DNA from 3 places in the Ensifer sp. Root954 genome. Region 3 is predicted to be linked to each of the others. Evidence: riboswitches for the same ligand, from Rfam matches in the RefSeq annotation. Region 3 holds a riboswitch; each other region holds the start of a gene.
What was found. Region 3 has a riboswitch for cobalamin ahead of bluB (5,6-dimethylbenzimidazole synthase). Riboswitches for the same ligand answer to the same signal wherever they lie in the genome.
Positions count from the first base shown of each region.

Region 1: linked by a shared signal. The riboswitch ahead of metE (5-methyltetrahydropteroyltriglutamate--homocysteine S-methyltransferase) and the one ahead of bluB (5,6-dimethylbenzimidazole synthase) in region 3 are both predicted to bind cobalamin.
Region 2: linked by a shared signal. The riboswitch ahead of nrdH (glutaredoxin-like protein NrdH) and the one ahead of bluB (5,6-dimethylbenzimidazole synthase) in region 3 are both predicted to bind cobalamin.

Region 1 is NZ_LMJM01000001.1:181,122-184,334, reverse strand. Features, by position in the region: gene metE (5-methyltetrahydropteroyltriglutamate--homocysteine S-methyltransferase) at 1-1,950, opposite strand, end outside; cobalamin riboswitch at 2,050-2,269, opposite strand; gene ASE71_RS00720 (hypothetical protein) at 2,288-2,599, opposite strand; gene ASE71_RS00715 (LysR substrate-binding domain-containing protein) at 2,731-3,213, shown strand, end outside.
Region 2 is NZ_LMJM01000001.1:184,537-187,749, forward strand. Features, by position in the region: gene metE (5-methyltetrahydropteroyltriglutamate--homocysteine S-methyltransferase) at 1-203, shown strand, start outside; gene ASE71_RS00730 (acyl-CoA thioesterase) at 200-1,000, shown strand; cobalamin riboswitch at 1,151-1,377, shown strand; gene nrdH (glutaredoxin-like protein NrdH) at 1,765-1,986, shown strand; gene nrdI (class Ib ribonucleoside-diphosphate reductase assembly flavoprotein NrdI) at 1,999-2,415, shown strand; gene nrdE (class 1b ribonucleoside-diphosphate reductase subunit alpha) at 2,385-3,213, shown strand, end outside.
Region 3 is NZ_LMJM01000027.1:246,926-250,138, forward strand. Features, by position in the region: gene ASE71_RS23095 (SDR family oxidoreductase) at 37-849, shown strand; cobalamin riboswitch at 947-1,159, shown strand; gene bluB (5,6-dimethylbenzimidazole synthase) at 1,205-1,900, shown strand; gene ASE71_RS23105 (DUF2865 domain-containing protein) at 1,913-2,983, opposite strand; gene ASE71_RS23110 (acyl-homoserine-lactone synthase) at 3,148-3,213, opposite strand, start outside.

The sequences.
Region 1 (3,213 bases), on a different contig from region 3:
GGCTGCACTGAGACGGAAGCACTCCACCGCCCAGTCGAGATAGGCCTTGCGATCGGCATTTCGCAGCGGCAGGCCTTCGCGCAGTGCTGGTTCGTCGATCTGGATGATGGCGATGCCGGCGGCCTCGAGATCCGAGACTTCATCGCGCAGTGCTAGTGCGATCTGCCGGCACACCACGGAACGTGGCAGGTCGTCACGAACGAAGGACCATAGCAGCATGGTGACCGGACCTGTCAGCATGCCCTTGACCGGGCGATCGGTCAGCGACTGCGCGAAGGTCGCCCACTCGACCGTCATCGGGTTTGGTCGCGAAACGTCGCCGAAGATAACAGGCGGACGCACGCAGCGCGATCCGTAGCTCTGCACCCAGCCGCTCTGGGTGAAGGCGTAGCCCGAGAGCTGCTCGCCAAAATATTGCACCATGTCGTTGCGCTCGAACTCGCCGTGAACGAGTACGTCGATGCCGACCTCTTCCTGCCAGCGCACCGCCAGTTCGGTCTCTCGGCGAAGATAGGCGGTGTAGTCGACATAGCTGAGTTCGCCCTTCGCATGCAGTGAACGGGCCTGCCGAACCTCCGATGTCTGTGGGAAGGATCCGATCGTCGTTGTCGGGAAGAGCGGCAATGACAGCTTCTTCGCCTGCAGTGCCCGGCGACCCGCGAACGGGGACTGCCGCTTGCTGTCCGCATCCGTCAGCGCTTTCAAGCGCCCGGCGACCAAAGGATCATGGATCCTGAGTGAGGTGAGCCTCGCCTGGGCGGACGCGATCGAGGCGGCGAAAACGTGCTCGGAAATGGCAAGCCCCGGCTCGAAGGCGCTGGCAAGCAGGCTGAGTTCGTCGAGTTTCTGCGTACCGAAGGCGAGCCAGGAGGAAAGTTCCGGATCAAGCGCACGCTCCAGCTCGAGATCGATCGGCACGTGCAGGAGTGAGCATGAAGGTGCGAGCTCGATGCGGTCGCGGCCGTGGGTCGAAGTCAGAGGCTGCAGCCGGCGGAACAGGTTGGCCAGATCGGTCCGCCAGATGTTGCGGCCGTCGATGACCCCGAGCGATAGGACCCGGTCCGCCGGAGCCGATTGGATGAGCGTGTCGATCTGCTGCGGCGCGCGCACGAGATCGACATGCAGTCCATCGACCGGCAGCGCCAACGCCGTTGCCGTGTTGTCGCCGATCGAGCCGAAATAGGTCGCCAGCATGATCTTGAGTCCGGGCACGTCGGTGTCGAACGTGCGATAGGCGAGGTCGAGGGCGCGACGATCCTTGTCCGCGAGATCGAGCGCCAGGCAAGGCTCGTCGATCTGGACCCAATCGGCGCCGGCGTCAGCAAGCTCCGCCAGGACCCTCACGTAAACGGGCAGGAGCCGTTCGATCAGATCGACCGGATCGAAGTCGCCGCCCTTCGATTTGCCGAGCTTCAGCAGTGTCACCGGGCCGATGAGCACCGGGCGTGTGCGATAGCCGAGGGCTTGAGCTTCCTGGAAGGCTTCCAGCGGCCGATTGTGGGTGAGCTCGAAGCGCTGATCCCTGTCGAACTCGGGCACCATGTAGTGATAGTTGGTGTCGAACCACTTTGTCATTTCGAGCGCGGGAGTGCCGCTGCTGCTTCCCGAATGGGTGCAGCCGGCGGCGCAGGGCGTTCCGGCCGAGCCGCGCGCCATGGCAAAATAGGTGTCGAGATCGACCGGGCCGCCCGTCCAGCCATAGGCCGGCGGGATTGCGCCGACAAGCACGGCGGCATCGAGCACGTGGTCGTAGAAGGAGAAGTCGTTGGAGGGGATGATGTCGATGCCGCGCGTTTTCTGCGCGGCCCAGTTTTCAGCGCGGAGCTTGGCTCCGGTATCGAGAAGTTCGCCGCGGCTGGCCTTTCCGGCCCAATAGCGTTCGAGCGCGAATTTCAATTCGCGACGGCGGCCGATGCGCGGGAAACCGAGATTGGCAGTCTTGATGGTCATTTCCTTACCCCGAAGGTTATGGGCAAGGCTTGAATGCGACGCAGCCGCGGCGCGAGAGCGATCCCGCGTCCTCAACGCGCCTCATCGGACACCCCGCCCGTGGACGTTGTTCATCGCGGCAGGTCTCCTGGCTTGCGGGTCGTCGCGGACCGTTCCGTCTTCCCGAGGCGTCTCCCTCAGTGACATCTTCGAACGGCCGCTCTCCGCTTACAGTTGCGGGGGCAGCTCCGGCATGGGCGCTTGTCTGGCGCCGCACCGAATTCCCTCTTAGCTCCGTCCCTCCAAAGGCGGGCGAAGAACCACGATGGGGCGACAATGCCCTGTTCCGAGTTTTTCGTCAATCGCATAAAGAAATGCTTATGTCTTTATTCTCTCCCGCCGCCGCCCGCGGCGAGACAATGGCAGGACGAGGTCTTTCCATTGCTTTCCGCTCACGGGACGGTTGCGGTTTGGTCGAAGCGTCCTCCTCCGGCCACTGCCACGGATCCGCCGCGTCGCCAACGCGCGCGCGGATATGCTCTTGATCTCGCGTCAGGCCGATATCCCGGAGTTGGAACTCGTTGAACGTGTCGATGGCAACCGGAGGGTTGAGGGTCTTATCGGCCCAGTTCAGGACATGGTAAATCGTTGATCGCACTGCGCTAAGCATTGCTATCCTCACTTCTTTCAAGGGCGTGTGTTCGCGAAAAAAGTGAGGGTTTTTGCCGTTTCGCGCAAAGCGATTTCTCGCATGCTGGCATAAAGAATGCTTATCTCAGTTCCATGAGCAAGATTCCTCCCATGAGTGCGGTGCGCGCCTTTGAGGCCGCCGCCAGGCACCTGAGTTTCACCCGCGCCGCCGAAGAGCTCGGCATGACGCAGGCGGCCGTCAGCTATCAGATCCGGCTGTTGGAAGATCGCATCGGCGCGCCGCTGTTCGTTCGGCTTCCGCGCGAGGTGCGATTGACCGGCGCCGGGCGGCAGCTAGCGCCGAAGGTGACCGAAGCGATCGATCTCTTGGGGGCGGCCTTCTCGGAGATCGCCGACAAGACCGAGCATCACCTGCACATCTCGGTGCTGCCAACCGTCGTGTCGAGCTGGCTCGGTCAGCGCCTCGCGTCGTTTCAGACCGCGCATCCCAACATCAGCATCAGGGTGCACATGTCGACCGAGTTGGTCGATTTCAAACGTGACGCCATCGATCTCGCGGTGCGCAGCGGCGCCGGCGACTGGCCGGGCAACGATGTCTTTCCCTTGTTTCCGCTCGATTACGTGCCTGTCTGC
Region 2 (3,213 bases), on a different contig from region 3:
TGCCCGGCGTCGAGGAAATGGTGCATCTCATCGAAAAAGCGACCGAGGGCCTCACGCCGGACCAGATCTGGGTCAATCCCGATTGCGGACTGAAGACCAGGCGCTGGGAAGAGACGCGGCCGGCGCTCGTTAACATGGTCGCCGCCGCCCGCTCGCTTCGAGCGGCTTTTGCCGCCGATACGCGCGAAGCCGTCAAAGCATGACGGGGCAGCACGAAGTCACGACGGCGCCGGGGGAAACCCCGGCGCCACAAACCCTGATCGACATCGTTTTTCCAGGCGATACCAATCACCATGGCACGCTCTTTGGTGGCGCCGCCCTCGCGTCGATGGACCGGATCGCTTTCATCGTCGCCACCCGTCACGGGCGCGTTCCCTTCGTCACCGCATCCTGCGACCGCATCGATTTTCGTGCGCCTGCGCGCATCGGTCAGATCGTCTGCTTCAGCGGCCGTCCGGTTCGTGTCGGGCGCCGCTCGATGGTGGTCGAGGTCGAGATGATCGCGGAAGATATCGCCACCGGCAGCCGCGCCCTTTGCAGCAGGGGCACCTTCACCATGGTCGCGATGCCCCGTGCCGATGAAACGGATTGGACGCTGCCGCAGCTCGATGTGGCAACGGACACGCCCGAAGAGGCGGGCACCCTACGCATGGTCGACATCGTCTTTCCCGGCCAGGCCAACAGCTTTGGCGCCATATTCGGTGGCAACGCCCTCGTGCATATGACGAAGGCCGCATTCGTCGTCGCGACGCGCCGGAGCCGCCGGGCGACCGTCCTTGCCTCCTGCACCGGTATGGACTTCAAGCACCGGATCATGATCGGTTCGATCATCGAACCCATCGCCCGCATTGTGCGGACGGGTCGCAGTTCAGCCACCGTCGAGGTCGAACTCTGGTCGGAAGAGCTCCTCACCGGTCTGCGACAGCGGACTGTTACCGGAACTTTCGCTATGGTCGCCGTCGACGGGGACAACCGGCCCGTGGCCGCTTTCGCTGCTTGATGGAATGGGGCGTCCGCACCAGGGGCGCCCTATCCACAACCTTGGTGCCAACCGGCTGTTTACTCCCCGTTATCCACACTGCAAAAGAAACCACCCTCCTACCCCCGCCGTCCACATACGGAACCTATTGACGCAGATTTGCGATGAACTACCATATCTAGTGTTCGAGGTTCTTCCGATTCGCAAGGATTGGGAGCTAAGACGGGAATACGGTGCGCCGGCGGGTTTCCGCTGAGGCTATGCCGTAGCTGCCCCCGCAACTGTAGACGGCGAGCGACTGTCCGGATTTGGACCACTGAGGCATGAGGCCTCGGGAAGGTCGGGATGGAAGCTTTGACCCGTAAGCCAGGAGACCTGCCTCGATCACCAAACGTCCACGGGCGGGGTGTCCGGAGGGGTTGAGTGCGTGGCAGGATGAGCCTGCCCGATCGTCTCGACGTCTCCCCGGCAGCCTGTCGAAAGCTTCGGGGTGAAGTCATGCCAGTTTCTTCCAGTTCAGATCCACCTTCTGCGGACGGGTGCGCGTTGTTGCGCGCCTGATTGAAAGGCCGCGCCTTGAAAACCCGCATCCGCGGAATTCCTGAGCGCCCGACCAAAACGAGCCGGCCCGGTTGCGTAACCGACCTTGGGCCAGCTTGACGACGTCAACTCCGGTCGAGTCGACCGGGGAGCGATGTTTCGTGTCCAATCGCCAACACCACGGTTCGCGTTCGCGCGATCCGACGACTTTTTGCGCCCATTTGCCAGACCCTCACGAGGAACCCATGTCGATCACCGTCTACAGCAAACCAGCCTGCGTCCAATGCACCGCCACAACCCGTGCGCTCGACCGCCAAGGCATCGATTATCGCATCGTCGATATCTCCGAGGATTCCGATGCATTCGCGCTGGTGCAGGGTCTTGGCTATCGGCAGGTCCCGGTCGTCGTCGCCGGCGAGCGGCATTGGGCGGGTTTCCGCCCGGACATGATCAGCGCGCTTTCCTGAAGGACGCGGGCGATGGGCCTGATCGTCTATTTTTCCAGTCGCTCGGAAAACACCCATCGCTTCGTCGAAAAGCTCGGCCTTCGCGCCGCCCGCATACCGCTCAGGGAAGGTATGGACGCACTTACGGTCGCAGAGCCCTATGTGCTGATCGTGCCGACCTATTGCGGCGACGATGGCCGCGGGGCGGTGCCGAAGCAGGTCATCCGCTTCTTGAACGACGCGGGCAACCGCTCTCACATCCGCGGCGTGATCGCAGCGGGCAACAGCAATTTCGGCGCGACCTACGGGATCGCCGGCGACGTGATCTCGGCCAAGTGCCGGGTACCCTATCTCTACCGGTTCGAGCTGCTCGGGACCGACGAGGACGTCGCCAATGTCAAAAACGGGATGGAACGATTTTGGACGTCACGACACTCGAACGCCCCTTGAAGGCGACGGAAGCAGCGCTCGACTATCATGCGCTGAACGCAATGCTGAACCTCTATGACGAAGAGGGACGGATCCAGCTCGACAAGGACCGGCAGGCGGCGAAACAGTACTTCCTCCAGCACGTCAACCAGAACACGGTGTTCTTCCATAACCTCCGGGAAAAACTCGATTATCTGGTGACCGAGGGCTATTACGAGCAGGAAGTGCTGGACCAGTATTCCTTCAACTTCGTGCGCGATCTCTACGATCATGCCTATTCAAAGAAGTTCCGCTTTCCGACCTTCCTCGGGGCGTTCAAATACTACACGTCCTATACGCTGAAGACCTTCGACGGAAAGCGCTACCTGGAACGCTACGAAGACCGTGTCTGCATGGTGGCGATGGCCTTGGCGCGCGGCAACGAGGGGCTTGCCCGCGATCTCGTCGACGAGATCATCTCCGGCCGCTTCCAGCCGGCAACGCCGACTTTCCTCAACGCCGGCAAGAAGAGCCGCGGCGAGCTCGTCTCCTGCTTTCTGCTCCGGATCGAGGACAACATGGAGAGTATCGGCCGCGCCATCAATTCGGCGCTGCAGCTTTCCAAGCGCGGTGGCGGCGTGGCGCTGTCGCTCACCAACATCCGCGAGATGGGCGCGCCGATCAAGCAGATCGAGAACCAGTCATCCGGCGTTATCCCGGTCATGAAGCTGCTCGAAGACAGTTTCTCTTACGCCAACCAACTCGGCGCGCGCCAGGGAGCCGGTGCTGTCTACCTGCACGCCCACCACCCCGACATCATGCGCTTCCTCGATACCAAGC
Region 3 (3,213 bases):
GCCGTTTCAAACGATCATTTCCGAGGGAGGAATTCGATGAGTGGACAATTGCAAGGCAAGATCGCCATCGTCACCGGTGGTACGCAGGGACTGGGCGCGACGATTGCTGGCCTTTTCGCCGAGCGCGGCGCTGAAGGCATCGTCATCTGCGGCCGCAACGCCGCCAAGGGGCGGGCGAAGGCCGAGCAGATCGGCAAGTCAAGCGGTGCGAAAGTTGTCTATGTCGAGGCCGATCTTGAAAAAGTAGAGGACGCCCGCAAGGTGGTCGCCGCTTGCGACGCGGAATTCGGCCGGGTCGATGCGCTGGTCAACGCCGCAGCTATCACCGACCGTGGCACGATCCTCGACACCACGCCCGAACTCTTCGACCGCATGTTCGCGATCAATGTGCGCGCGCCGTTCTTCCTGATGCAGGAGGCGGTGAAGATCATGCGGCGGGAGAAGACCGAGGGCACGATCGTCAACATCGGCTCTATGTCGGCGATGGCCGGCCAGCCGTTCATTGCCGTCTATTGTTCGTCGAAAGGCGCCCTCGAAACGCTGACCAAAAACACGGCTTATGCGCTTCTTCGCAACCGCATTCGCGTCAACGGGCTGAATATCGGCTGGATGGCGTCCGAAGGCGAAGACCGCATCCAGCGCGAGTTTCATGGCGCGGCGGCCGATTGGCTCGAAAAGGCGGCGGCCGGCCAGCCTTTCGGTCGGCTCGTCGATCCGGCCGAAGTGGCGCGGGCCTGCGCCTATCTGTCGTCGGCCGAGTCCGGGCTGATGACCGGATCGGTGATTTGCTTCGATCAGTCGGTCTGGGGCGCCTATGACGGTTCGCCACATCCGGTCGCTCCGCTTTGAGGTGGAGGTAAACGACTAAGCTCGACAGTAGCCGGCGGAAAGTGGCGTGCCATGTCCCGGCCGGGTTGGCGCCGCTTGTCTTTCTCAAACGGCTGTGCACTTAGTGCCGTCGTCAGGTGCCCGCGAAAGCGGGAGAATCGGGAATCCGGTGTCATTCCGGAACGTGCCCAACGCTGTGACGGGGACGATCGCGTCTAAGAGAGCCTTGAATTGATTCAAGGTTTTGCCACTGGATCTTCAAGCGATCTGGGAAGGCGAGGTGATCGGTTGAACCGAAGTCAGAAGACCGGCCTGGCGAGATAGACCGAACCCCGCGTGGACGGCGGGAGGTTTTCGCATTGTTGGGGATCGAACGATGCTGACTGAACCGAAGGGCGGCCTTGCGGCTGCCGGCGCCTTTTCGTTGCCAGAGCGGGAGGCCGTCTACCGTGCCATCGAGACACGTCGCGACGTGCGCGATGAATTCCTGCCCGCGCCATTGCCGGATGATCTGATCTTGCGCCTGCTGGCCGCTGCGCACAGCGCCCCGTCCGTGGGCTTCATGCAGCCGTGGAACTTCGTGCTGGTGCGGGCGGAAGAAACGCGTGAGCGCGTCTGGCATGCGTTTCGCCGCGCCAATGACGAGGCCGCGCTGATGTTCGAGGCGGAACAACAGGCCAAGTACCGTGCGCTGAAGCTGGAAGGCATCCGCAAGGCGCCGCTCAGCATCTGTGTCACCTGCGACCGCACGCGCGGCGGTGCCGTCGTACTCGGGCGCACCCACAATCCGCAGATGGACGTCTATTCCACCGTCTGCGCCGTGCAAAACCTCTGGCTTGCGGCGCGGGCCGAAGGGGTGGGCGTCGGCTGGGTGAGCATTTTCCACGAGGCCGAGATCAAGGCGATTCTCGGCATCCCAGATCATATCGAGATCGTTGCCTGGCTCTGCCTCGGCTATGTCGATCGCCTCTATCAGCAGCCGGAACTCGCCGTGAAGGGCTGGCGCCAGCGCCTGCCGCTCGACGAGCTGGTTTTCGAAGACGGATGGGGACGCAGCAAGGAGAAGGCGTAAGGCCTCGTCCGATCAATTCTGGACCGGCTGATAGGCCGGTCCCTTCGGATGCTTGAGGTCGATGGCGGTTTCTTCCTGCGGCAGGTAGGTCGGGCCGACGACGCGAACCTTGTTCTTCGACGGATCGTAAGGCCGCTCTTCGGCCGGCGCCTTGGCGGTATTGCTCGCCGCTTCCGGCTTCTTGGTCTCGATGACGATGATCGACGACTGGTCGTCACCGATCTTCGTTCCGTTTGCCTTCGGTGTGGTCGAGGCGGTCTGGGGTATCTGGCAGCCGCACTGGCCGGGTTTTCCGACAGCGCGGGTGCGATAGGCAAAGGCGTTGGGCATTTCGGTATAGGGACGGCCGGTCACGGCCGAGACCATCTTGTCGCTCTCTTCCGTGTTGAGGTCGTGAAAATAGAGCTCGGTCTCAGCCCCCGGGCAGCGCGCCCGACAGGCCTGCTCGTCGCGCGGGAAATCGGCCGGCGTCGCATCTGAAGAAACCGGGAAAAAGGCGCCGTCGCAGGTGCGCACGCACATGGTTCTGAGCGTGCCGCTATAGTAGCGCTCCTGCGGCGCGTAGCCGTCTTCGCCTCGGCCGAGCATCGGGCCGTAGGCGTCTTCCGGCGGCAGGTCGGCAACGATGTTGCGGTGGCTTTCCGGCACGTCCGGTTCCACGCTTGCGAACTCCTCGCGGTCGCCATAGCAACCGTTGATCTCCAGCGCGGCGAGGATGCGGCGCCGGCTGTCGTCGCTGCCGCCGGCGACGATCTGCTCGCGCTCGGACTTCAGCATGCGCAGATTGTCTTCCATCTCGGCGATCAGGCTGTTGAGGCCGTAGCAAGTGTCGGGGTCGCCGCCGTCGAAGCCAATGGCGTTGCCGCCACTGCAACCCGCGCGGCGGCGGTCGTTCTTTGCCCGCCGCAGCTCGATATTCTGCCGCGAGATCGCGCTTGCGTAGTCGCGCGCATCGGCATTGCTGGCGACGTAGTCAGGCAGTTGCGCGAGCCGCGCGTTCAGTCGGTCGCAGGCCGTCGATGCCAGTGACGGACCGGCACCGATCAGAACCAGAGGCACAAGGGCCGCAGCGACGTGTTTCATGCGCGTGAACACGGGCGAAAGTCTCTTCCTGTTGCCAGGTCGGCGCCGACCTTCTGCGGGTTGCTGCCAGCGGCATTCCTGTTTCGCCTCCATCATAGAGCTTGTCGGTGATCGTGCAACGACAAGCGACGGTTTGCGTTAACAGCGCAGATCGACTGACGCGCTTAGGCGGCGCGGGCGGTTTCCAGCGACATCGGACGTTCGAGCACGGTACCTTCGATGGCAGCGAC